One region of the Jeotgalibacillus malaysiensis genome, then DNA from elsewhere that is predicted to be linked to it. Evidence: predicted binding sites of a transcription regulator. Region 1 holds the regulator's gene; each other region holds the start of a gene.

Region 1 (7,666 bases):
TATTGAAAAGTCTAACCCCCTTTTAATATGTAGACTTGTCCAAATTTATAAATGTACAGTGTTATGAATACTCTCCAGCTGTCCCTCGGAATGCAGGACGAAGACTCCCGCCCTAGGAAGGGACAGGTGAGACCACGTAATGCGAAGCATGTAGGGGCTCACCGCCCGGGGGCAGGAAAGCGAAGTCCTGCATGGAGAGGGACTGCGGCTTTTGGGAGACCATCCTCCCCACCCTATTCACAAAATGTCTACTTAATACGTCTGACATCGTAGCTATCAATTGAAGGTGCTGTAGTTCAATAGTAGAATAAACAGAACGAATCTATTTCAAAGGAGTATGATTGTGAACCGCACCTTTCTCATTATATTAATCACTTATGTGGCTATGCAGCTTTCCACATTTATCGCTGTCCCACTCGCACTATTTATCAGCGGAATGGTCTCAGATAGTGAACCTGCCGTGCTGCTCTACTCAATATCAGGCTACTGGATCTTTATCAGCTTTACGCTTGCGCTGATTGTCATACTGTTTGTCATGAATAAAAACAAAGGCGTCATGGATCTGCCAGGTAAAAAGGCTGGTCCGGGGATGGCGGCATTGTGGTCATTTATCGGGATTTTCCTGGCATTCTTCAGTCAGGCGATTGCAGTCGGTATTGAGTCACTGATCGGGATTGATCCGGGATCACAGAATACAGCTGACATCATTAGCTTACTGTCATACGTTCCGCTCGCAGCTGTAGCGGTTGCGGTGATCGGACCAATTTTAGAGGAAATTGTGTTTCGTGGCGTGATCTTCGGCTGGTTCTATCGTAAATATAATTTCTTCATCTCAGGACTGATCAGTGCGCTGATCTTTGCAGTGATCCACTTCGACTTCACCCATATTCTGATTTATGCTGCAATGGGCTATGCATTCGCGTTCCTTTATGCATATACTAAACGAATCATCGTACCAATCATCGCGCATATGGCGATCAACACATTTGTCGTGATGACGCAGTTCTTCTTTGCTGATGAAATTCAGCGGATCATTGAAATGAATGAAGCAGTATTCGTACTGTGGCGCTTTGCAATAGGAGGAATTTTGTAAATGAAATCTCCATTAGGACACGGTATCTTCTATCTGATACTTGGGGTATTCTTCGTTTACTTCGCTGTTAACAGCGTAAACGAAAACGGCTGGGGCTTCTTCGCCTACCTGTTTGTTGCATTCGCAACGTATGATATCGGGGCGGGACTCAGGCTGATTGGACTCCACTTTAAGATTAAGAAGCATATGAATGAAAAGAAGTAGCGGCTGGTGACCGCTGCTTTTTTGTTTGTGCTGGAACTTTGCGGGGTGGGTATTTGGTCATGAAGTGGCGAACCTGGCATGAGATACGTCGAACACCGTGTGTTTTGCGTCGAACATGCGGGTGTAAGTCTCGAACAGCAGCATATAAGTAGCGAACAAACCATGTTTAACGCCGAACCACCACCAAACTCACCAACAAAAAAAGAAAACAGCCGGGATCACTCCCCGCTGTTTTCCTTCAACTCTTCTTTTTTCGCAAGCTCGCGGTCGATCCGCTCCCTGCGTTCCTGTTCTTCTAGCTCACGCTGCTCGGCTTCAGCTTTTTGTGCTTTGTTGTAGCCGATTTTCGCGATCCAGAGGCTGATTTCGTAGAGTAAAATCAGCGGTACGGTTACGATCATGTGTGAGAAGATGTCAGGCGGCGTCACAAAGGCTGCGACGACGAGCAGTCCGAAGTATGCGTACTTACGGATGCTTGCCAGAAACATTGGTGTAACTATCCCCAGTCTTGTGACAAACAACATGATCACCGGCAGCTGGAATAAGAAGCCGAACGGGATTGTCATTTGAAATAAGAACTGGAAGAATTCATTGATTCCGATGACCTGCTCAATTTCAAGATTGTTCGACAGGTTCATCATGAAACGGACAACGAATGGGAATAAAATAAAATATGCAAACGCAAGGCCTGATAAAAACAGAATGACGGATGCAGGAATGTAACTGAGGGTTACTTTCCGCTCCCTGTCATGCAGACCCGGACTGACAAACGCCCAAAGCTGGTACAGTATAACTGGTGCCGTCATGATCAACGCAGTGAACATGATAATCTGGAAATAGATCTTTACAGGATCCGTTACCCGGAATGCGTTCAATGTCATCGATGCTGCTTCGTCTGAAGACTGGAGGAATTTCATCAGCGGCTCTGCTAAGAAGAAGCCTCCCACCATCGAAATGACAAAGAAAACGACTACAATGATGAGTCGTTTTCTTATTTCACCTATATGTTCATGGACGGTCATATCTTGCTGGTTCATATGGCCACCATCCCGTAATTATTGCTGTTTTTCGTCTTTCTTCGTCTCTTTTACGTCATCGTCGTCATCTGCAAGTCCTTTTGTTGCATCCTTGAATTCACGAAGGGTGCTGCCTGCTGCTTTCCCTAGCTCCGGCAGTTTTTTAGGACCAAAAATTAATAATGCAACGACTGCGATCACGGCAAGGCTGATTCCGCCTGGTAACATGATGCATGCACCTCCTCTTTCTTCCTTTATCATAAATTAAATTAAGCTTTTTGGCTATTCTATATTTCTTCTAATTGTGACGTTTCTACGTCATCTGTTCCATAATTCTTCAGGAAATAAATGAGTGACTGAAGCTCGACGGCAAGATCAATATGGTGGATTCTCATATGCTCAGGCACAGAGAGTCTGGCAGGTGTGAAATTCAGGATTCCTTTTACCTTCAGATCAATCAATCGGTCAGTAATTCCCTGGGCAGGACCAGCCGGCACAGTGAGGATTGCGACTTCGATATTGCTCGCCTTCACTTTTTCCTCAAGGTCATCCATCGCATATACAGGCACTTCTCCAATTGACGTTCCCGCCTTTTTAGGATCCGCGTCAAACGCCATTTCAATCTTTGTATTGTTATTTTTCAGGAAATTATAATGTAAAAACGCAGTACCAAGATTTCCGACACCAATCAGCACAACCTTTGTCGTTTCGTCCTGATCAAGTGTTTTACGGAAAAAGGACAGCAGGTATTCTACATTATACCCATAACCCTTTTTGCCAAGTGCACCAAAATAAGAAAAATCACGTCTGATTGTTGCTGAATCCACCTTTACAGCATCGCTCAGCTCTTTCGAAGAAACACGCTGCTTTCCTGATGAATGCAGGTTCTTCAGAAAACGGTAATAAAGCGGCAGTCGCTTCGCCGTTGCCTGAGGAATCTTCATTTGTTCCTGACTCATTCCTGTACTCCCCCTAAATCCAACAGTGCGCCTGGCACCGCATGTAAAGTGAAGCTGTGAACGCTTCCAAATCTATATGTTGTTGATGCTGAGATGAAGACCGCTGACCCTTTCCGCAGAGGACTGCGCTTTCCTGCCCCCGGGCGGTGAGCCTCTACATGCTTCGCATGCATGGTCTCACCTGTCCCTTTCCTGGGGCGGGAGTCTCCGTCCTCTACTCCAAGGGTCAGCTGAGTGAGTATATCTAATTTGTTTAGCTTACTCTCTCATTTATCAAACTATAAAATAGTACTTTGTTGTAAAGTTATCCTTCTTACCAAAGCGTTGAGCGTAGCGTAAGGCGGCGACTCCGGGACGATTAGTTGGAAGCTGAGACCCCACAGCCGAAGGCGAGGAGGCTCAGCAACAACCGTCCGGAAAGCGTCCGCCTGAAGCGCAGCGAAACAACTACTTATATAAGAACAGACTTCACAACAAATTCCTTTTAAATACAATCCAAGTCCCTATTGTATCATACACCATTAAGGTATCCGCTTGCAAAGTATGCAATCTTTTTCACAATGACAGTTCGTTGCTTATCACAACGCTGGTACGATACACTTAGATAGGAAGAAAAATGAGGTGAGCGAATGATTTTACTACAGGTCAATAATCTCTCAAAGTCGTTTGGCGCAGAGGAGATTATTGCTAATATAAAGCTTGAAGTCCAGACAAAAGACCGGATTGCACTTGTCGGTCGTAATGGTGCCGGGAAGTCTACCCTTTTAAAAATCATCGCAGGTCAGCTTTCGCATGACAATGGCGATATTAATAAACCAAAAGGCGTGTCGATCGGGTACCTTGAGCAGCATAGCGGACTTGAATCCGAGCTGTCGATCTGGGAAGAAATGATGAGTGTATTTGATTACTTAAAAGATATGGAAAAACGCCTGCGTGAAGCCGAGCAACAGATGGCGGATCCGGATGTGTATGAAAATGAGGAACGCTATAACCGTGTGGTGACCGAATACGATGAGCTGCAGGTTCAGTTCAAAGACGCCGGCGGGTATCAGTATGAGGCGGATATCAGAACCGTGCTTCACGGACTGCGCTTTCAGTCATTTGATTACGATACACCGATCTCGACGTTAAGCGGCGGTCAGAAAACGCGTCTCGCTTTGGGTAAATTACTATTAACCAAGCCTGACGTCATGATCCTCGATGAGCCGACCAACCACCTGGACATTGATACACTCAGCTGGCTGGAATCTTATCTGCAGGGTTACCCTGGCGCGATTTTAATCGTTTCACACGATCGCTACTTTTTAGATAAAATCGTCAATCAGGTTGTGGAGATTTCACGTAAGCGATCGAAGAAATTCCACGGTAACTACAGCCGCTACCTGGATCAGAAGGCGCTTGATTATGAGCGCGAGATGAAGGAATTTGAAAAGCAGCAGGAAGAGATCGCGAAGATGGAAGACTTTGTCGCGCGAAACCTGGCACGGGCTTCTACTACGAAAATGGCACAAAGCCGCCGTAAAAAGCTTCAAAAGATGGACAGGATGGACCGCCCAAAAGGGGATGAGAAATCAGCAAGCTTCGGCTTCTCGATTGATCGCCAAAGTGGGAATGACGTCTTGAAGCTGCAGGATCTCTCTGTCGGCTATGATGCACCTGTTTCACGTAACATCAATGCAGCCGTCACACGTGAGGATAGTATCGCGCTGATCGGGCCAAATGGTGTTGGAAAGTCCACCCTTTTAAAAACAATTGTAAAAATAATTCCTGCGCTTGCCGGACAGATACAATATGGATCGAACGTCAGCATCGGTTACTACGACCAGCAGCAGGCAGAGCTGCATTCGAATAAAACCGTGCTGAATGAGCTGTGGGATGACTATCCGATGAAAAATGAAAAGGATATCCGTACGGTGCTTGGCAACTTCCTCTTTTCGGGGGATGATGTGCTGAAGCCTGTCTCAACTTTGAGCGGCGGTGAAAAAGCACGCCTTGCGCTTGCTAAGCTGATGATGCAGAAATCGAACCTCCTGATTTTAGATGAGCCGACCAACCACCTGGATCTCGACAGTAAAGAGATTTTGGAGAATGCGCTGATCGATTATCCTGGTACGATCCTGTTTGTATCGCATGACCGCTATTTTATCAACAGACTTGCGACAAAGGTGCTCGAGCTGTCACCTGATGGCAGCACTGAGTATCTTGGTGACTATGATTACTATATGGAGAAACTGAGTGAAATAGCTGAGCTTGCAGCAATTGAAGAACGCGAGCGACTTGAGAAAGCACCTGCCGCTGAAAAGCCGACTGATAAATCAGCCTTTGCGCTTGATAAGGAAAAGCAAAAGGCTGAGCGGAAGAAACGCAGACGGCTTGAGGAAATTGAGCTGCTGATCACAGAGCTTGAAGGTACGATTGAAGAGCATGAAAACCTGTTGTGTGACCCTGAAATTTTTCAGGATCATGAGCGGGTGATGGAATCCAACCAGGCCATAGATCAGGCAAAAGCTGAAATGGATCAGCTGCTTGAGGAGTGGGCTGAGCTGGAGGAGGAATTGAGTGAGTGAGGTTTGAGTTTTTGTCAGGGATCCTTTTTGGGGATTCCTGTTTTTTTGGGAGTTTGTTTAGTGGTTCAGGAGAATACATTGGGTGTTCCGGAGATTTGGCGTGTGATCCAAAAGATTATCATGAGTGTTCATGAGATTACACATGACTTTCAGAAGATTTGGCAGGTGGTCCCGGAAATCACGTCATTTTACATACAGGGATTCAACAGGAATCCGCTGTCAAAAACTAGAATACTTTTCACAAACTCAAACCACTCCCCATCCAAATTCTCCTCGATTCCCACTTATCCTCACCCATCCTTCAATATCCGAAATATCAGGCAATTGTGAATAACTTTTTGCTTATATTTGTGTGAAAATTACAAATCAAATATGTATATAATGTGAACGTAGTGTAACAGAATGATGACAACACACAGAGTTATGCACATTACCCACAGGTTTGTACACAATTATTAACATTATCCACAACAAAAGACACACCGAGTTATATACAGCTTGTTTCTGACTTATACACAGCTTATCCACAGAAAAAACTCAGCTTTTTACAGCTGAGTTTCACTTCTCATCGATTTTGTTCCTCTTGCCCAGAAAATCATTGGAATTAATATCAGAGACAATAGTCCGCCTCCAAGTGATAGAATCGAAAAGCTGGAAGCACCAACCACCATTCCTGACAATGCACCGCCTGCCGCTCCTGATAATGCAATGAAGACATCCACTGATCCTTGCGTTTTTGCACGCACTGAAAGATGTGTGGCATCTATGATCGTTGCTGTTCCGCTGATCAGGCCGAAGTTCCACCCGAGTCCAAGCAGCATCAGTGCGACAATCATCCCTGCTAATGATTCTCCGGGTGCAAGTGCGCCTACTACGCCTGCTGCAAGCAGCGTTATCCCTGATGCTGACGCCATAAATGTCCTCCCCAGCTTATCAACTAGTACACCTGTAATTAATGAAGGGAGATACATAGCTGCGATATGAAGGCCAATTACTAATCCGACCGCACTTAACGTGTGACCGTGATGTCCCATATGAACCGGCGTCATTGTCATGACAGCGACCATGACGATCTGCGTGAGCACCATCACTACCGCCCCAGTAATCACGCCTCTTCTTTTCAAACCGGACACATCAAACGTTTCAATAGGTGCTGTTTCTTCTTTTGAAGCTTCAGACAGTCCACGTGCGATTATCAACGGGTCAGGCTTTAGCATGATAAATAACACCAGTCCAGCTGCAATGTAAGCTGCAGCCGCTAATATGAACGGTCCCCCGAGAGCCGGGACGCCAATAGATTCCGCAAACCTTCCCATGACACCGACCAGGTTCGGTCCGGCTACTGCACCAAAAGTTGTGGCAACCATTGCGATACTGACAGCTGTTGCGCGCTGTTTATCATTCGCCAGATCTGTCCCGGCATAGCGTGCCTGAAGATTAGATGCAGTTCCTGCCCCGTAAATCAGCAATGAAATCAATAGCAGCGGGACACTATCCCAGACTGCTGACCCGACAACACCAAGTGCACCTAAACCGCCAGTAACAAATCCGGCTCCGAGTCCAATCCGCCTTCCTGCTTTTTGAGACAGTCTCCCGACTAAAAGCGCCGCTCCTGCAGAACCGAGTGTAAACAGCGCAACCGGAAGCCCGGCATAACTGTCTGTCCCAAGCATATTCTGAGCAAGCAAAGCACCTACTGTAATCCCTGCAGCAAGCCCCGCTCCACCAAAGATCTGCGACAGTACAACCACCCACAGCGTTCTTTTATAAAGCTGGGTACGCTTTTCTTCACTATCTATGTATACTTGAATATCTCGTTCCATGGCT
Region 2 (7,666 bases), 240 kb from region 1:
GATTTCTTTCATGTCAGGGACTTCTACATCGCCTGTAAAGAATGTGATGCCTTCATCTTCTCCGATAAAAGGCACATCCAGTTCTTTACGGACTTTACTGTGCGCTCCGTCACAGGCAAGCAGATATTTAGCAAAGTATGTTTTCATGATGCCATTGTGAACAGCCGTCACATAGACACCATTGTCCTTTTGCGTGACGTCTAGCACTTCATGTTCTCTGAAAACCTGACCGCCTCTTTCATTCAGGTGGTTCTCAAGGATTTCTTCAATTTCATCCTGAGGGATAATAAGCAGGTAGGGATATCTGCTTTGAATATGATACATTTCAACGTAAGATGGATGTTTGCCGGCCAGGTGAAGCTTTGCGCCAGGACCTGGATATCCTCTTTTTAAAAATGGTTTATTTACACCAAGGAATTCAAATAGTTCAAGTGATCTCGCCTGTATACCGAGTGCTTTTGATAAAACTGAACGCCCCGGTTTCTTCTCCAGGCAAATATAGTCTATGCCCCGTTTTGTCATGACATTTGCCGCCATAAGGCCTGCGGGTCCTGCTCCGATAATCAGTACATCTGTTTCGATCACAGCCATGAGACGTGCTCCTTTCGTTCATTAAGCTGGTATGACACAGATCCGTTTGTTTTACGTTAGCATATTTTCTCTGATGGTAACCAACTTTAATACAAAATCGCCCAAAATAAAGAACCTACATTACCGATACCCTTATTCTTTCTGATCATGCGCTGTATGAACATTTTTGTGAAAGGAAATTACTCTTCATTGTAAGGATTAATATGAACCAGCACATTATTAATATCCTCGTGCCGCTCAAGGAGTCTTCGTTTTACATTTTTTGAAATGCGATGCCCTTCTTCTACTGTAATATATGGATCCACACTCACTTTGATATCGATAACGATATAGTGCCCGTGCGTTCTGGCTAATAGTTCGTCCACTCTTTTCACACCTGGTGTTGCCATTACAGTTTCTATAAATGGATTGGTTTTATCAGCTTCCAGTACCTGCTCCATCATAATGGAGCCCGCTTCTTTTGCCAGAGAGAAACCGATTTTAATAACAATCAGCGAAACGACAAGTCCGGCAATTGGATCGGCATAAAGTAAAAAAGTCAGCTCCAGTCTTTCACCGAGAATCGCTCCTCCCACACCAAGAAAAGCAGCAACTGATGAGAGTGCATCTGATCTGTGATGCCAAGCTTCAGCCATCAGTGCAGAACTGTCTATCTTTTTGGCAATCCGCTTTTTATAGTGAAATAAGATTTCCTTTACGACAATAGAAAATACAATCACTGCGAGTGCGATCGTGCCCGGCGCTTCGGGAATTTCTCCTAAAAATACACTTGCAGATGAAGTAGCGATTTCTACGCCGACGACAACCAGCAGAATTGCGACAATAATCGTTGCAATGTTTTCTGCTTTTCCGTGACCGTACGGGTGATCATCATCCGGCGGCTTTCGTGCTGTTCGGAGTCCTGCGAGTACAGCGACTGATCCCGCAACATCTGATGCAGAGTGCGCCGCATCTGCGACAAGTGCACGGCTCCCTGAAATATAACCGAACACACCTTTTAATATTGTTAACAGCGTATTTGCCACGATCCCGACCCATGTGGCAAATTCAGCTTCTTTAAATCGATTGTTCATATAATCACACCACCTGTGCAAATTTGTTGCAGCTTCATTATCCTATCAGACTGCCCTTAAGTGGGTCTATACAAACCTTTTTAACGGAGGTCATGAGTGTTTAGAGGGTTAAATGAATTGAATCACGGGGAAAAGAATTGGCTGAGGGCAAAAAAGGGAATTCCTCTATTGATATAGATAGAAATTCCCTCTGGTAAAGATATTATTCATTTATCTTACAACGATCAGTTTTCCTTTTTGATTAGAAATATTTAAGAGTTCACTACTGTTTAAAAGATCAATCTTACTTTCTTTAAAAGCTTCATTAACATAGATAAACAATTGCCCCTCAAATTCTATCTGTACATATTCATCTTTTATACCTTCTGCAAACGCTAATAGTCCATAATTCCCCTGATCATACTCATATACTGCGATGGCAGGGGTATCATTAATATCAACTGCAAAAACAGTTAACTCACCATTGAAATACTGATCAACCTTTTTTAACTCAGGCAGTTCCTTATCCAAAGTGTACTCACTCCCATGGAAAAAGAGTAGCTCCCGCCAAAGCTCCTCCTGCTCCGGCGTGCTGCCGTCTGTCCAGGTACTCGTCTGGGAGACCTGACCGTCGTGATCCACCTGCATTGTAACGCCAAGGTACATCGTATCTGTATGAGCGACATCAAACCTTCCGACAGTAACACCTTCTTCATAAACTTCAGGCCTGACACTAAAATTTCCTTCGGGATACGTTTCCTCAAGGAAGGTCATCAATTTACTATACCGTTTGGCATGCGTCTGTTCTTTATAGGTTGGGTAATAAAAATATCCTGCTGTTAGTCCAATGATAAGCAGCGACGAAATTGATAGCGCAATGGTTCTTTTCCTTTTAAAAATCATCCACGTAAGCACGATCATTAGAAAAATAATGACTGTTGCAATCATAAAATTAATAACTTCAGCTGGATTCAATTGGTTCCCTCATTTCGAACTGCCTTAACTCCTTAAAGATTATGATTCAATAAAACCACCGAAAATCCTTTTAACCTTTGTAAAATATTTCAATCCACAAAAAAAACTGTCTTCACTCAGTTTCCACCGGGTAAAGACAGTCCTTTAATATTTATTTTTCTAAAGCAGCCTTAGGAGCTGATGCTTTAGCAGACGATTTTGCCGTCAGTTCTTTTTCTTTTTTAGCTGAATTCAAATACGTATAGAGTACGCCGACGAAGAATGCGCCGCCAACAATATTGCCAAGTGTCACGATCAGTACGTTTTCAACCGCTGCCTGTATTGTCACAAGCGCAGTGTGAGGTGCTGTCAATGCGATTGAGAATAAAGCCATATTTGCAATGCTATGTTCATAACCGGAGATAAAGAAGGTGAAGACGAACAGAATCATCAGCACAATTTTAGACATGTCCTCCTTTACCTGAAGCGGAATCCATACAGCCAGGCAGACAAGCCAATTGGCAAGGATTGCTCTGAAGAACATTTCAGAATAAGGCAGGTTCATTTTCTTTTCAGCCACAGTGATCAGATACGATTCTGATGGATCCATTGTCGCAAATAAGCCGGTCATAATAATCAATCCTGTGAAAAATAAAATACCGACCAGATTGCCAAGATAGCAGGCACCCCATACACGCAGTGTGTCCATCCAGTTCGTTTTCTTCTTCATGGCGCCAACGACCATATACATCGTATTTGATGTGAACAGCTCCGTTTTTCCGTATAAAATTAAGCAAAAAGCAACGCCGAAGAAGATTGCATTAATAAAATAAGTTGCCGGTGATGCTGCCTCGTAAAACGGCTGTGCCAGACGGAATGCCATGACAACGGCCATTCCAACGTACATGCCTGCAAGCATTGCACGCACCATATAATGATTCGGCTGCTCCTTTAACAGATCTCTCTTCAATGTCGCTGCACCTAATAATTTCTCTATTGTAGACTGTTCCATTCGTCACCATCCTGAATTCCGTGTAAATTTTGTGATTCAATTCACAGATCAGTGTAAATGGGTAAGCGCTGCCACTACAATAGCGTTTTGTATTGTTTGATTTATTAGTTAATTCCGCTTCAGAATTGCATTTATTCATTTTTAAAACTCCTTCTTTTGCAATTCTTAATTTTATTGTACCGACCGCATTTCACATAAATAAATGAATCGCTTTAATGAAGGAACTTTTCGCCTTTCTTTTGTCACGCTTTTCAGAGAAAATTATGTTACAATTATCACAAACTAATGTAAGAGGAGGCGCATAAATGGGCAAAAGAATTTTATTGTTTTTATTAACAAACATCCTCGTCATGACGACAATTGTGATTGTATGGTCACTCATTGTTTCATATACAGGAATCAACGGTTCATTCCAGACAGGCGGACCAGGGCTTGGAATTGACTTCGTTTCACTTGGTTTATTCAGTATCCTCGTAGGTTTCGCAGGGTCATTCATCTCGCTTGCGATGTCACGAATGATGGCAAAATGGATGATGAAGGTAAAGGTGCTCGATCCGGATGGCAGTCTGACTGCACAGCAACGTGAAGTTGTTGAAAAGGTACACCGCTTCTCTCGTGCTGCCGGTTTAACGCATATGCCTCAGGTCGGAATCTATCCTTCACCTGAAGTAAATGCATTTGCAACGGGTCCTTCAAAGAAAAAGTCACTTGTAGCTGTATCACAGGGACTTCTAGATAACATGGATGATGATGCAGTTGAAGGTGTAATCGCCCACGAGGTAGCGCACGTATCAAACGGAGACATGGTGACAATGACGTTGCTTCAGGGTATCGTGAATACATTTGTTGTATTCTTTGCGCGTATCGTCGCAATTGTACTCAGCCGTTTTGTCCGTCCTGAATTGCAATTTATCGTGCAGTTTGCGGCTATTATTATCTTCCAGATTCTATTCTCAATTCTCGGAAGCTTAGTCGTGAGTGCCTACTCAAGACACCGCGAATTCCACGCTGATCGTGGTGGCGGCGACTTAGCCGGTAACGATAAAATGGCGCACGCACTGCGTTCATTAAAAGCACAGGTAGGTCGTACAAATGTAAAAGATCATACAGATGATTCAGCTGTTGCCACGATGAAAATCAGTGGTAAAGGAGGAGTGATGAGATTATTCTCAACTCACCCTGACCTTGATGAGCGTATTGCGCGTTTGGAACAGCGATAATTGATTGACGAAGAACCGCCTGGGATGGCGGTTCTTTTTTTGATCTTAAGTGGGGCTGGCGCTGCAATCAGGACAGCGGATCTGACATTCATTTGGCGGAATTGCTACAACCTCCGCCTGAATTGCTACAACTTCCCCGGCGTATCGCTACACCCTGCAGGCTAACCGCTACAACTCCGACAACAATTGATACATCCGGACCCCGGCACAATAACTACACTTCCAAACCAATCATCCGCGCTCTCCCACTTCTACTCCTCAACCCGCCTGCATATACTCTTCAGGTAATCTGAATCCACAGGAGGGACAGCTATGTCTCAACCGAATAACCCGTTCAGACGATATTATCTTCCTTTCAGGGGAATGTTCGATCCCTGCCCGCCGCTTGGCCCAAAGGTATTTGTTACACCGCCGAACTTATTTATCGGATTCCAGCCGCCTGATTTCCCCCAGTTCCCACCTTTAGAAGCATTGAGAAAAGGTACGCTCTGGGAACCGTTTTTTGATTACTACGAGAGCCCCTACCGTAAATAAAGGAGGTTCACAGAATGGAAAAACAGCTGCCAAAAGAATATTACGCGAAGCTTGAAGCAATACAGGCGATTGATTTTGTGATTTATGAACTGGTGCTTTACCTCAACACTCACCCCGATGATGCGCAGGCCATTCAGCAATATAATTACTACAGTGCTTACAGCTGCAGGCTGAAGACTGAATTTGAAGCCTGTTATGGCCCGCTGCGTTTCGGGATGCCTACACAGGAGCACCAGCACTGGGAATGGGCTGAATCCCCGTGGCCATGGCAGGTCTAAGTACTTTTTATCCAGCTTTAGCAGGCAAGTCCTCGAGTCATAAGCCACCTAGCGATAAAGGGAAAGAGCACCCTTTTTCGCTACGCGTCTTATGCCTGTCAGAGCTGACCAAGCTCCTTCCACTTTTACTTTAGGAGGTATGCGATTTGTGGAGCTATGAAAAAAAGCTGATGTACCCTGTAAGAGTAAGCACGTGTAACCCCACCCTTGCAAAATATTTAATGGAACAATACGGTGGCGCTGATGGCGAACTCGCTGCTGCCCTCCGCTATATGAACCAGCGCTATACGATTCCGGATAAAGTGATTGGCGTGTTAAATGATATTGCGACAGAGGAATTCGCCCACCTTGAAATGATTGCAACGATGATTTATAAGCTCACCAAAGATGCTACACCGGATCAGCTCCGTGCAGCAGGACTTGCAGAGCATTACGTCAGTCATGACAACGCCCTTTTTTACAATAACGCAGCAGGCGTCCCGTTCACAGCAGCCTACATTCAGGCAAAAGGCGATCCGATCGCTGACCTCTACGAAGACATCGCAGCTGAAGAAAAAGCACGCGCCACCTATCAGTGGATCATTGACCAGTCGGATGATCCGGATTTAAATGATGGACTCAGGTTTTTAAGGGAGCGGGAAATTATTCACGCGCAGCGGTTTAAAGAGGCTGTCATGCTGATTACAGAGGATCGTGATGAGAAAAAGGTTTTTTGAGTACGAAGTTATTGAAACGCCTGAGGCACAGTGTCCCTCAGGCGTTTTGTTATGAACATCATTTGGTTTTTCTATGGGATCAGCACGATCTTCCCAAGCTTCCCTCTATTCTTAAAATATGTCTGCGCTTCCCTCGCTTCTTCCAGTGGAAAGCGCTTATCAATCACAGGTATGATCTTTCCTTCTGAAATTGCCTGCAGCATCTCTTTAAATTCTGATCTTGTCCCAAGCACAGAGCCGTACATCGTAATGTGCTTCAGATAAAGCGTTCTGAAATCCAGGCTCGTCTGCTGGCCGCCTGCAGAACCTGAGATACAAAACTTACCGCCTTTTTTCAAAACGTCTAAAGAAGTTTTAAACAATAAAGGACATGTCTTCTGAGATATGTTCTGTACCTTCTTCACCACTTGAAGTGAAAGGAAACAGCACTACACGTTTTCCTATCAGATTCTGATCGACCTGACTGCCGGCACTGACAACCTCACCTGTAATATCAGATCCCGGAATCCGTGGAAACTGAACCCCCTCAGGACGCCAGCCGGATTTTTCATCCGTGCCATAAGCGCCTTCTCTCATCCAGATTTCTGTATTAATAATTGCACAAGCTTTTACTTTTACTAATACTTCATTATCTTTTGGTTCCGGTATTGGAATGTCCACTACTTTCAGTTGATTTGTATCTCCGTAACCAGCAACTTGTACTGCCTTCATCAAAACTCCCCTCCCTTATCTTAAATAGAATGTCTATTATATAGAATTCCCTTACATCATTATTGTGCAAATTCCTGATAGAGGAACCACAAAAAAAGATTATCCACACGCTCTACTATATCTGTGCACATAACACGAAGCAGATGGGAGTATCTGTGATGAAACAAACTGCTAAATGGGGCTACATCCTTTTATCCTTTTATATGTACTTACACATTTTATCGTTTCACTGAGACAGGCTGATTTTAGGGAAGCTGCAATGATAAGTACTCAGGATCGTGATGAGAAGAAAGTTTTCTGAAAATGAAGTATAAGACAAACAAATATATAATAAAAAACCGTTCTCTGCTTATTGATTCATCAGCAGAGAACGGTTTTTTCTATACTTGAATAACATATACACGCTGTTCCTCGCCAAACCGGACAACCTTCCTATCAAGCGTCATTCCCACTTTTTCCAGCAATCTGCAGGACGAATGGTTCGCAGTCTGAGTTTCAGCAACGATTTTTGTCAGGTTCATCTCATTAAATGCAGTATTCAGTACCGCCTCTACTACTTCACTTCCAAGTCCTCTCCCCCACCATTCCGGCATTAGCT
Region 3 (7,666 bases), 1.1 Mb from region 1:
ATAAAATTCAATTCTGTCTCCTGCCCGTAAAAGGAAGGATTCATCTCTTGTTAAATCAAAAAGCTTTTCAGGCGTTCTTCCGATGATCTGCCAGCCGCCAGGCGTTTCAATTGAGTAGACGCCGGTTTGTTTGCCGGCTATGCCAACAGAACCTGCCGGAATGGCTGTTCTCGGATTATCTTTGCGTGGTGCTGCGATAGTAGGATCCAGTCCGCCTATATAAGGAAACCCCGGTGCAAAACCGAGCATATACACAGTATAGTCAGCATTTTGATGACGTTTAATCACTTCATCAGTTGATACTCCGGCATGCTTTGCGACTTCTTCAAGGTCCGGTCCGAGATCACCGCCATAACAGACTGGGATTTTAACTGTCCGCTGCTTAAAGTTCCCGCCCGTTTTTACGCCTGCTGCTTTTTCCTTCAAAAAAGAGACAACGTACGCATAAGGATCTTCTTTCTGAAGCAGCTGCGTCAGGTTATAATGAACTGTTAAGGAAGCATACCCGGGCACTGCTTCATATAGCCAGTCCGGCTGCGCCTGTTGAATTTCATTTTTCAGGCATTGGACTTCAGCCAGCACTTCGCTGCTAACTTCCTGTTTGAAATGAATCAATACCGCCTGATCACCGAGCGGATGGTAAGTTACGTTCATCTAACCCCTCCTATGCAATGAAAATCTTATGATGATATTTATTTTTTGAATGTAGTATGTTGTCTGAACATTCAACCCTTAGGAAATAGATTATCGCAATGTGTGTTTTACTGCAAACCTTCTATTATTTATAGTTGCTTGTTCATTATCTTTTTAAATATATACTTTTAAAAGTTGGCTGGTGGTTTCAGCTTCAGGGGGACGTTTTCCGCGGACGAACACTCAAATCACCAGTTGTGCAGAAACAACAATCGTCTTCATAGATTAAATACAAAAAGAGATGCCTAAGCACCTCTTTTTGTATTACCCAATATTTTTATCATCACGCTTGTCAGCAGGTATACCAGAAATCCACCGGCTGTATTCATGATCAGATCATCTACATTGAAGCCTCTCATCCATGCAATACCAAAGTAAGACAGGACCAGCTGAGTTGTTTCAATCAGCAGACTTGTGAAAAATAGAATCAGCAGTGCTCTGAAGAACCCTTTTTTAAACAGAGCGGCTAAGAAAAATCCATAGGGCATAAACATGACAAAATTATAGAAGGTCAAGCTAGCATTTTGAAAGAATGATTCACTTTGAAGATTGCGGTATGTGGCCCATTCGTCTAAAAAATATAAAGGTTCAAGCTGAATTCTGAGTGGTGCATCCGGATTAGGCGGAAAAGAAAGTGTCCCGAGTGTTACATGGACGACCGCTGTCACATAGATCCAAAAAAGAATCAGCATAACCTTCCTGGAAGTTGAACGTTTTTTCTTTTTAAAATCACGTGTTATTGCAAATAATCCGATGACTGTAGCTATGACAGCCGCCGGCAGCGCAATCGAAGTCATATGGTTCCCTCTTTCTATTCGTCTAATCTTATCCTATTTGATTTATTCGAAAAAAGAAATCAAAACATTTTTCAGAAAATACGAAACTTTTTCCTTTTTTTAACGTCTAATACATATAAGTGTATTTTAGGAGGGAGATTGATGGTGCAGTTTGCAGGGAAATGGTCTGTATACATATTATTTCTTGCAGCAATATTGATTAGCATTGTACTTATTTTTGCTTTTTTATTTAGGGGAGAGTTTATGGATCTGGTCATTGGGATTTTTCAGTCTCCAGTAAGTGAGGATGATCAGGGTTTAGTGGATCTGGTGAAGTTTTATGTCTATGCCTGAATGACAGAAAAGCCCTTGATGCCCGTCACCTGGCTTTGGTGAAGAGCATCAAGGGCTTTTTTCTACATGTAACATGATAATTCAACCAATTCCAGACGGTGAATTCCTTCAATTCGCACATGAAATCCATTAGATCACATTATTTCAAATAGCAATTACGTCATCCATTTTTTACGTTATCAAATAAACTTCTCCATCCAAAAAACCAGATCCCCCTATGATCCGGTTTCTCTTTCCTTCAGATATTTCTCATAAGCTTCTGCCACACGGTCTTTAGCAGGCTTCTCCTCAAGCGGTTTTGCCAGTTGAATTGTAAATAGAAGTGCAAAAGCAATGACTCCACCCACAATCGGTCCGGCGATCATGAAAATCATCGTAGCAATAAAAAGTCCTCCCAGGAAATATCCAACTACTCTCATGTAAAAACCTCCTATGAAAATACTCCCGTTTTCTGATCTTTCAGAACATATAGTCACAATTTGTTCACTAGTCCAATGGATTCGTTTTGTGCAACTTTTGTGCAAACGCTTTCAATCTGACTATTCTCACCTTATAATCCTAACCATACCAAACATTAGGAGGAATGTAAGTGAATCGCAAAAAGTTTCTTGCAGGATGGTTATCATTTTTAATGGTCATTTCTTTACTGCCGGTTGTGCAACCGTTTGCCTCAAACACTGCACAAGCAGAAAGACATACATATTCAACGCTTATTGTTCATTATGAGGAAGCGCCTGAATCGACTCAGGACTGGAATCTGTGGGTTTGGCCTGAAGGCGGCGATGGGCAGGTTCACGAATTTACAGGAGAAGATGAATTCGGAAAGATTGCGACTATTGACCTTGAAGGTTCACATAATCGAATCGGTTTCATTGTAAGAACGGATACTTGGGAAAAAGACGGCGGTGACCGCTGGGCTGAAACTGAAGCAGGCGTTGCTGAAGTCTGGATTAAATCCGGTGATGACACGGTATTCACCTCCCCGCCGGATGGTGAATACCGTGAGTTCCCCGAATTTAATGAAGTAGATGTCACGCTTCACTACTACCGTTTTGATGGAAACTATGAAGGCTGGAACTTATGGGCGTGGCCTGAAAATGGGGATGGTCAGGAAATCCAGTTTACAGAAGAAGATGAGTTTGGCTTAGCTGCGAATTTCACTGTTTCAAGCGATGAGCTGTTTGATAAGGTCGGTTTTATCGTAAAGAAAACGGAAGGTGAAAACGCATGGGCTGACCAGGAAAACGGCGACCGCTTTATTACAAAGATCAATGAAGATGGCACCGCTGAAATCTGGATCGTTCAAAGTGATAAAGGCGTTTACTATGATTCGAAATATATTGATTCTACACCGCGTATTGTAAGCGCAACGATTGATGAAGTAAATGAAATCACATTAACGACTAATCTGCCGATTGATACGGCTACTGAAGATCCCGGCATTACGTTAAATGGACTGACGATTGGAGATATCCGTCCTTTTAAAGGAACAGATCCTGTCACAAATAAAGTAACAATCGAAACAGTCGAAGATATTGATCTCACAAAGACTTACACGATAGAAACGGACTTTTTCGGCGATGCAACTGTTCAGGTCGGTAAGGTAATCCGTTCTGACTCATTCGATGAGATGTACTTTTATGATGGCGATGATTTAGGTAACACGTATACGGAGGAACAGACTGATTTCCGCCTGTGGGCACCGACCGCAAGCGAAGCACGACTTGTTCTTTATGATGCGTGGGATGCAACAGAAGGTGAAGAAATTGTGATGGATGCTGCTGAAAAAGGAACATGGACAGCGAGCGTTGAAGGAGACCTTCACAACCAGCTTTATACGTACAAAGTTAAGATTGGTGATGAGTGGCGTGAAGCGGTTGACCCTTATGTACGCTCTACATCAGTCAATGGAGATAAAGGTGCAGTGCTTGATCTTGACCGCACAAACCCTGAAAATTGGGAGACGTTCTCTAAAGGAGAAAATCCTGAAGATGCCACAATTTATGAATTGCATGTCAGAGATTTATCCATTCAGCCTGAGAGCGGGATTGAAAACAAAGGAAAATACCTGGGCGTGACTGAAAAAGGAACAACTGGTCCTGAAGGCTATGCAACCGGACTGGACCACATTTTAAACCTTGGTGTCTCACACGTTCAGTTCCTGCCAATCTATGATTACCGTACAGTAGATGAAACAAACCTGGATACCCCTCAGTTCAACTGGGGATATGACCCGAAAAACTATAATACGCCGGAAGGTTCATACTCAACTGATCCATACGATCCTGAAGTAAGAGTGACTGAGTTGAAGGAAATGATCCAGACGCTGCATGATGAGGATCTTGGCGTGATTATGGACGTTGTCTATAACCATATGTATGCTGTGAACGAGTCGAATTTCCATCAGCTTGTACCGGGCTACTACTTCCGCTACAACGAAGACGGTTCGCTTGCAAATGGAACTGGCGTTGGGAACGATACAGCTTCTGAGCGGAAAATGATGCAGAAATTTATCGTGGATTCCGTTTCATACTGGGCTGAAGAATATGAAATGGACGGATTCCGCTTTGACCTGATGGGCATTCATGACACGGACACAATGAATGAAGTACGCGGGGCTCTTGATGAAATCGACCCTTCAATCATTGTACTTGGAGAAGGATGGGACCTGAATACCCCTCTTGATCCTGAACTGAAAGCGAATCAGAAAAATGCTGAAGATATGGACCGCGTGGCACATTTCAATGACACGTTGCGCGATGGTGCAAAAGGAAGCGTATGGGAAGATGCTGACCCTGGCTTTATCAATGGAAAACAGGGCATGGAAGACATCATGCGCCAAAGTGTAGCAGGCGGAATTGATTACGACGACAGCGTTGCGACTTACCGTGATCCTGATCAGGTCGTGCAATATGTTGAAGCACACGATAACCTGACGCTGTGGGATAAGCTTGAGAAAACAAATCCTGATGCGACACTTGAAGAAATGAAGTCGATGCACAAGCTTGGTTCTTCAATCGTACTGACGTCTCAGGGTATCTCATTTATCCATGCAGGACAGGAATTCATGCGTACAAAAGGTGGCGATCATAACAGCTATCAGTCACCCGACAGCGTGAACCAGCTCGACTGGGAACGCCGCGCTGCATTTAACGATGAAGTGGAATATATGGCAGGCTTAATTGATCTTCGCCAGAAATATGATGCATTCAGACTGACAAATGCTGATGCCATCAATGACCGCCTGACATTTGCTGCATCCCCTGCCAATACGATCGCTTATACGCTGCAGGAGAAAAAGAACCGTCACCTGTTTGTTGTGCATAACGCAAACAAGGAAGCCGTTTCTGTTTCCCTTCCTGGTAAAGGACCTTGGAAAGTACTTGTGAACAGTGAAGAAGCCGGAACGGAAGTATTGTCTGTGGAAAAAGGTAAGAGTGTTGAAGTAGATGGATTGAGCAGTATCGTACTACTGAAAGATGGAAAATTGAAGTAAACATCAAACCCCTGTCTCCTGGTGTGAAGGAACAGGGGTTTTGTTTGTGTACGCTTGCCTGGGATGTGTGTGTTTAAAAGTGAACGGGTAACAAGACAGCCACTTTAATTCATATAAATATATTGTGAAATTATTCACAATATCAAATCTATCGCTTATAATAAAAACAGAACATCATTCTAATTGAAAAGGTGTGTTGTGAAAATGGTAAAAGGTAATCGCGTTGTATTAATTGGAACAGGCTTTGTTGGCTCAAGTTATGCATTCGGGTTGTTGAATCAGGGCGTTGCCGATGAGCTGATTATGATTGATCTGAATGAAGAAAAAGCAAAAGGTGACGTACTCGATCTGAATCACGGTAAAGTCTTTGCACAGCAATCATTAAATATTTCATTTGGCTCATATGAAGACTGCAAAGACGTTGATATCGTCGTGATTTGTGCAGGTGCCAACCAGAAGCCTGGTGAAACCAGACTACAGCTCGTTGAAAAGAACCTGAAGATCTTTCATTCTATCGTTACTCAGGTTGTTGACAGCGGCTTTGATGGGATCTTCCTTGTGGCGACAAACCCTGTAGATGTGTTAACGTATGCCGTCTGGAAGTACAGCGGATTTCCAAAAGAGCGCGTGATTGGCTCAGGTACCATTTTAGACACAGCACGCTTCCGCTACCTGCTCGGCGAATACTTCCAGGTCGCACCTCAGAACGTACACGGATACATTATTGGTGAACACGGTGACAGCGAGCTTCCTGTCTACAGCTCAGTCGATGTCGGTGGTGTTGCAGTGCTTGATATGATTAAAAAGCATCCCCAATACACGCAGGAAGATCTTGATGATATTTTCGTCAATGTACGTGATGCTGCCTATCAGATCATTAACAGTAAAGGTGCTACTTATTACGGGATTGCAATGGGGCTTGTGAGGATTACAAGAGCAATTCTTCATAATGAGAACAGTATCTTGACGGTTTCTGCACTGATGGAAGGTGAATACGGCGAGAAAGATGTATATATCGGAGTTCCTGCTGTCATCAATCGGGGCGGGTTGCGTGAAGTCATTGAATTGAATTTAAGTGAGAAGGAAAAAGAACAGTTTGCTCACAGTGCAGATGTGCTGAGAGGGATTTTAAAGCCACACTTTTAAGTAAAAAACCAGCTGTTGCGTGGGCAACAGCTGGTTTTTTGGTGAAGTCGTTTCGCGACGGTATGGCGGAATAGGTCAAATGACATGAAGTGGCGAACATTGCAGGTTTTGCGTCGAACAATGGCATTTAAGTGGCGAACACCGCCCGTTATTCGGCGAACATCGGTCATTTCCCATCGAACATTCATCATTTCCCGCCGAACGACTCTTATAACCACACGTCACACCTGCTCATACTGAACGCGATGCAAATTCGCAAATATCCCATCCTTCTCAAGCAGCTCTGAGTGTGTACCGTCTTCTGCGATCCCCTCTTCTGTCACGACAACCACGCGGTCTGCTTTCCGGATTGTCGCAAGTCTGTGTGCAATGACAAGCGTTGTACGGCCTTTGGCAAGCTCTTCAATTGCACCCTGAATCATCGCTTCCGTTTCCGTATCAAGCGCTGATGTAGCCTCATCAAGAATTAAAATAGAAGGATTCTTCAAGAACATTCTCGCAATGGCAATCCGCTGCTTTTGACCGCCTGAAAGCTTCAATCCGCGCTCACCGATCTGAGTATTGTAGCCAAGCGGAAGGCCATCCACTACTGACTGAAGGTTCGCTTTCCTTGCAGCCTCCTGTACCTCTTCCTCTGTCGCATCAAGTTTTCCGTAAGCAATGTTTTCACGGAGCGTGCCTGTGAAAAGGAAGACGTCCTGCTGTACGATGCCGATCTGACTTCTGAGCGACTCCTTCGTCATGTCGCGGATGTCGATCCCATCAATTTTAATTGCACCTTCTTTAACATCATAGAACCTCGGAATCAGTGAGCAGATTGTTGTTTTTCCAGCGCCGGAAGGCCCTACAAATGCAACTGTTCCCCCGCGGTTCAGCTTTAGCGAGATGTCATTCAGTACCCCTTTTTGATCATCATAGCTGAAGGATACATGGTCAAATTCAATCTCCCCTTCTAAATGATCAATCTCTTTTGCGTCCGGACGGTTTGTAATCACCGGTGCCTGATCGAGTAAATCTGTGAAACGTTTGAAACCGGCCATGCCTTTTGGATACATTTCAAGCAGTGCGCTGATTTTATCAATCGGTTTGAAAAGTACATTAATGTATAAAACAAATGCAACAAGCTCTCCGTATGTCAGCTCGTTATTGAGACTCAGATATGCTCCGAATACAAGTACAACGAGCACAATCAGACGTGTCA

What was found. Region 1 encodes Rex, which represses fermentation and respiration genes when NADH is low (regulators of the CRP and FNR family bind a similar motif). Its sites were predicted from a motif close to TTGTGAAATATTTCACAA; they were not measured.
Region 2: LG330_RS05550 (formate/nitrite transporter family protein) is a predicted target of Rex. The motif match lies at 3,639-3,656, and genes of this name have one in related genera.
Region 3: LG330_RS16865 (L-lactate dehydrogenase) is a predicted target of Rex. The motif match lies at 5,442-5,459, and genes of this name have one in related genera.

The regions. Positions count from the first base shown of each region.
Region 1 is NZ_CP085252.1:725,375-733,040, reverse strand. Features, by position in the region: gene LG330_RS04205 (lysostaphin resistance A-like protein) at 344-1,093, shown strand; gene LG330_RS04200 (YdiK family protein) at 1,094-1,297, shown strand; gene tatC (twin-arginine translocase subunit TatC) at 1,516-2,334, opposite strand; gene LG330_RS04190 (twin-arginine translocase TatA/TatE family subunit) at 2,353-2,541, opposite strand; gene LG330_RS04185 (redox-sensing transcriptional repressor Rex) at 2,601-3,272, opposite strand; gene LG330_RS04180 (ABC-F family ATP-binding cassette domain-containing protein) at 3,902-5,839, shown strand; gene LG330_RS04175 (MFS transporter) at 6,385-7,662, opposite strand.
Region 2 is NZ_CP085252.1:969,298-976,963, reverse strand. Features, by position in the region: gene LG330_RS05565 (FAD-dependent monooxygenase) at 1-591, opposite strand, end outside; gene LG330_RS05560 (cation diffusion facilitator family transporter) at 771-1,664, opposite strand; gene LG330_RS05555 (hypothetical protein) at 1,875-2,618, opposite strand; gene LG330_RS05550 (formate/nitrite transporter family protein) at 2,770-3,609, opposite strand; gene htpX (protease HtpX) at 3,915-4,829, shown strand; gene LG330_RS05540 (spore coat associated protein CotJA) at 5,142-5,363, shown strand; gene LG330_RS05535 (spore coat protein CotJB) at 5,378-5,641, shown strand; gene LG330_RS05530 (manganese catalase family protein) at 5,788-6,357, shown strand; partial or broken gene LG330_RS05525 (zinc-binding dehydrogenase) at 6,429-7,068, opposite strand; gene LG330_RS05520 (GNAT family N-acetyltransferase) at 7,449-7,666, opposite strand, start outside.
Region 3 is NZ_CP085252.1:3,240,138-3,247,803, forward strand. Features, by position in the region: gene pxpB (5-oxoprolinase subunit PxpB) at 1-654, opposite strand, end outside; gene LG330_RS16845 (VanZ family protein) at 939-1,490, opposite strand; gene LG330_RS16850 (hypothetical protein) at 1,632-1,823, shown strand; gene LG330_RS16855 (hypothetical protein) at 2,039-2,242, opposite strand; gene pulA (type I pullulanase) at 2,455-5,319, shown strand; gene LG330_RS16865 (L-lactate dehydrogenase) at 5,524-6,465, shown strand; gene LG330_RS16870 (ABC transporter ATP-binding protein) at 6,687-7,666, opposite strand, start outside.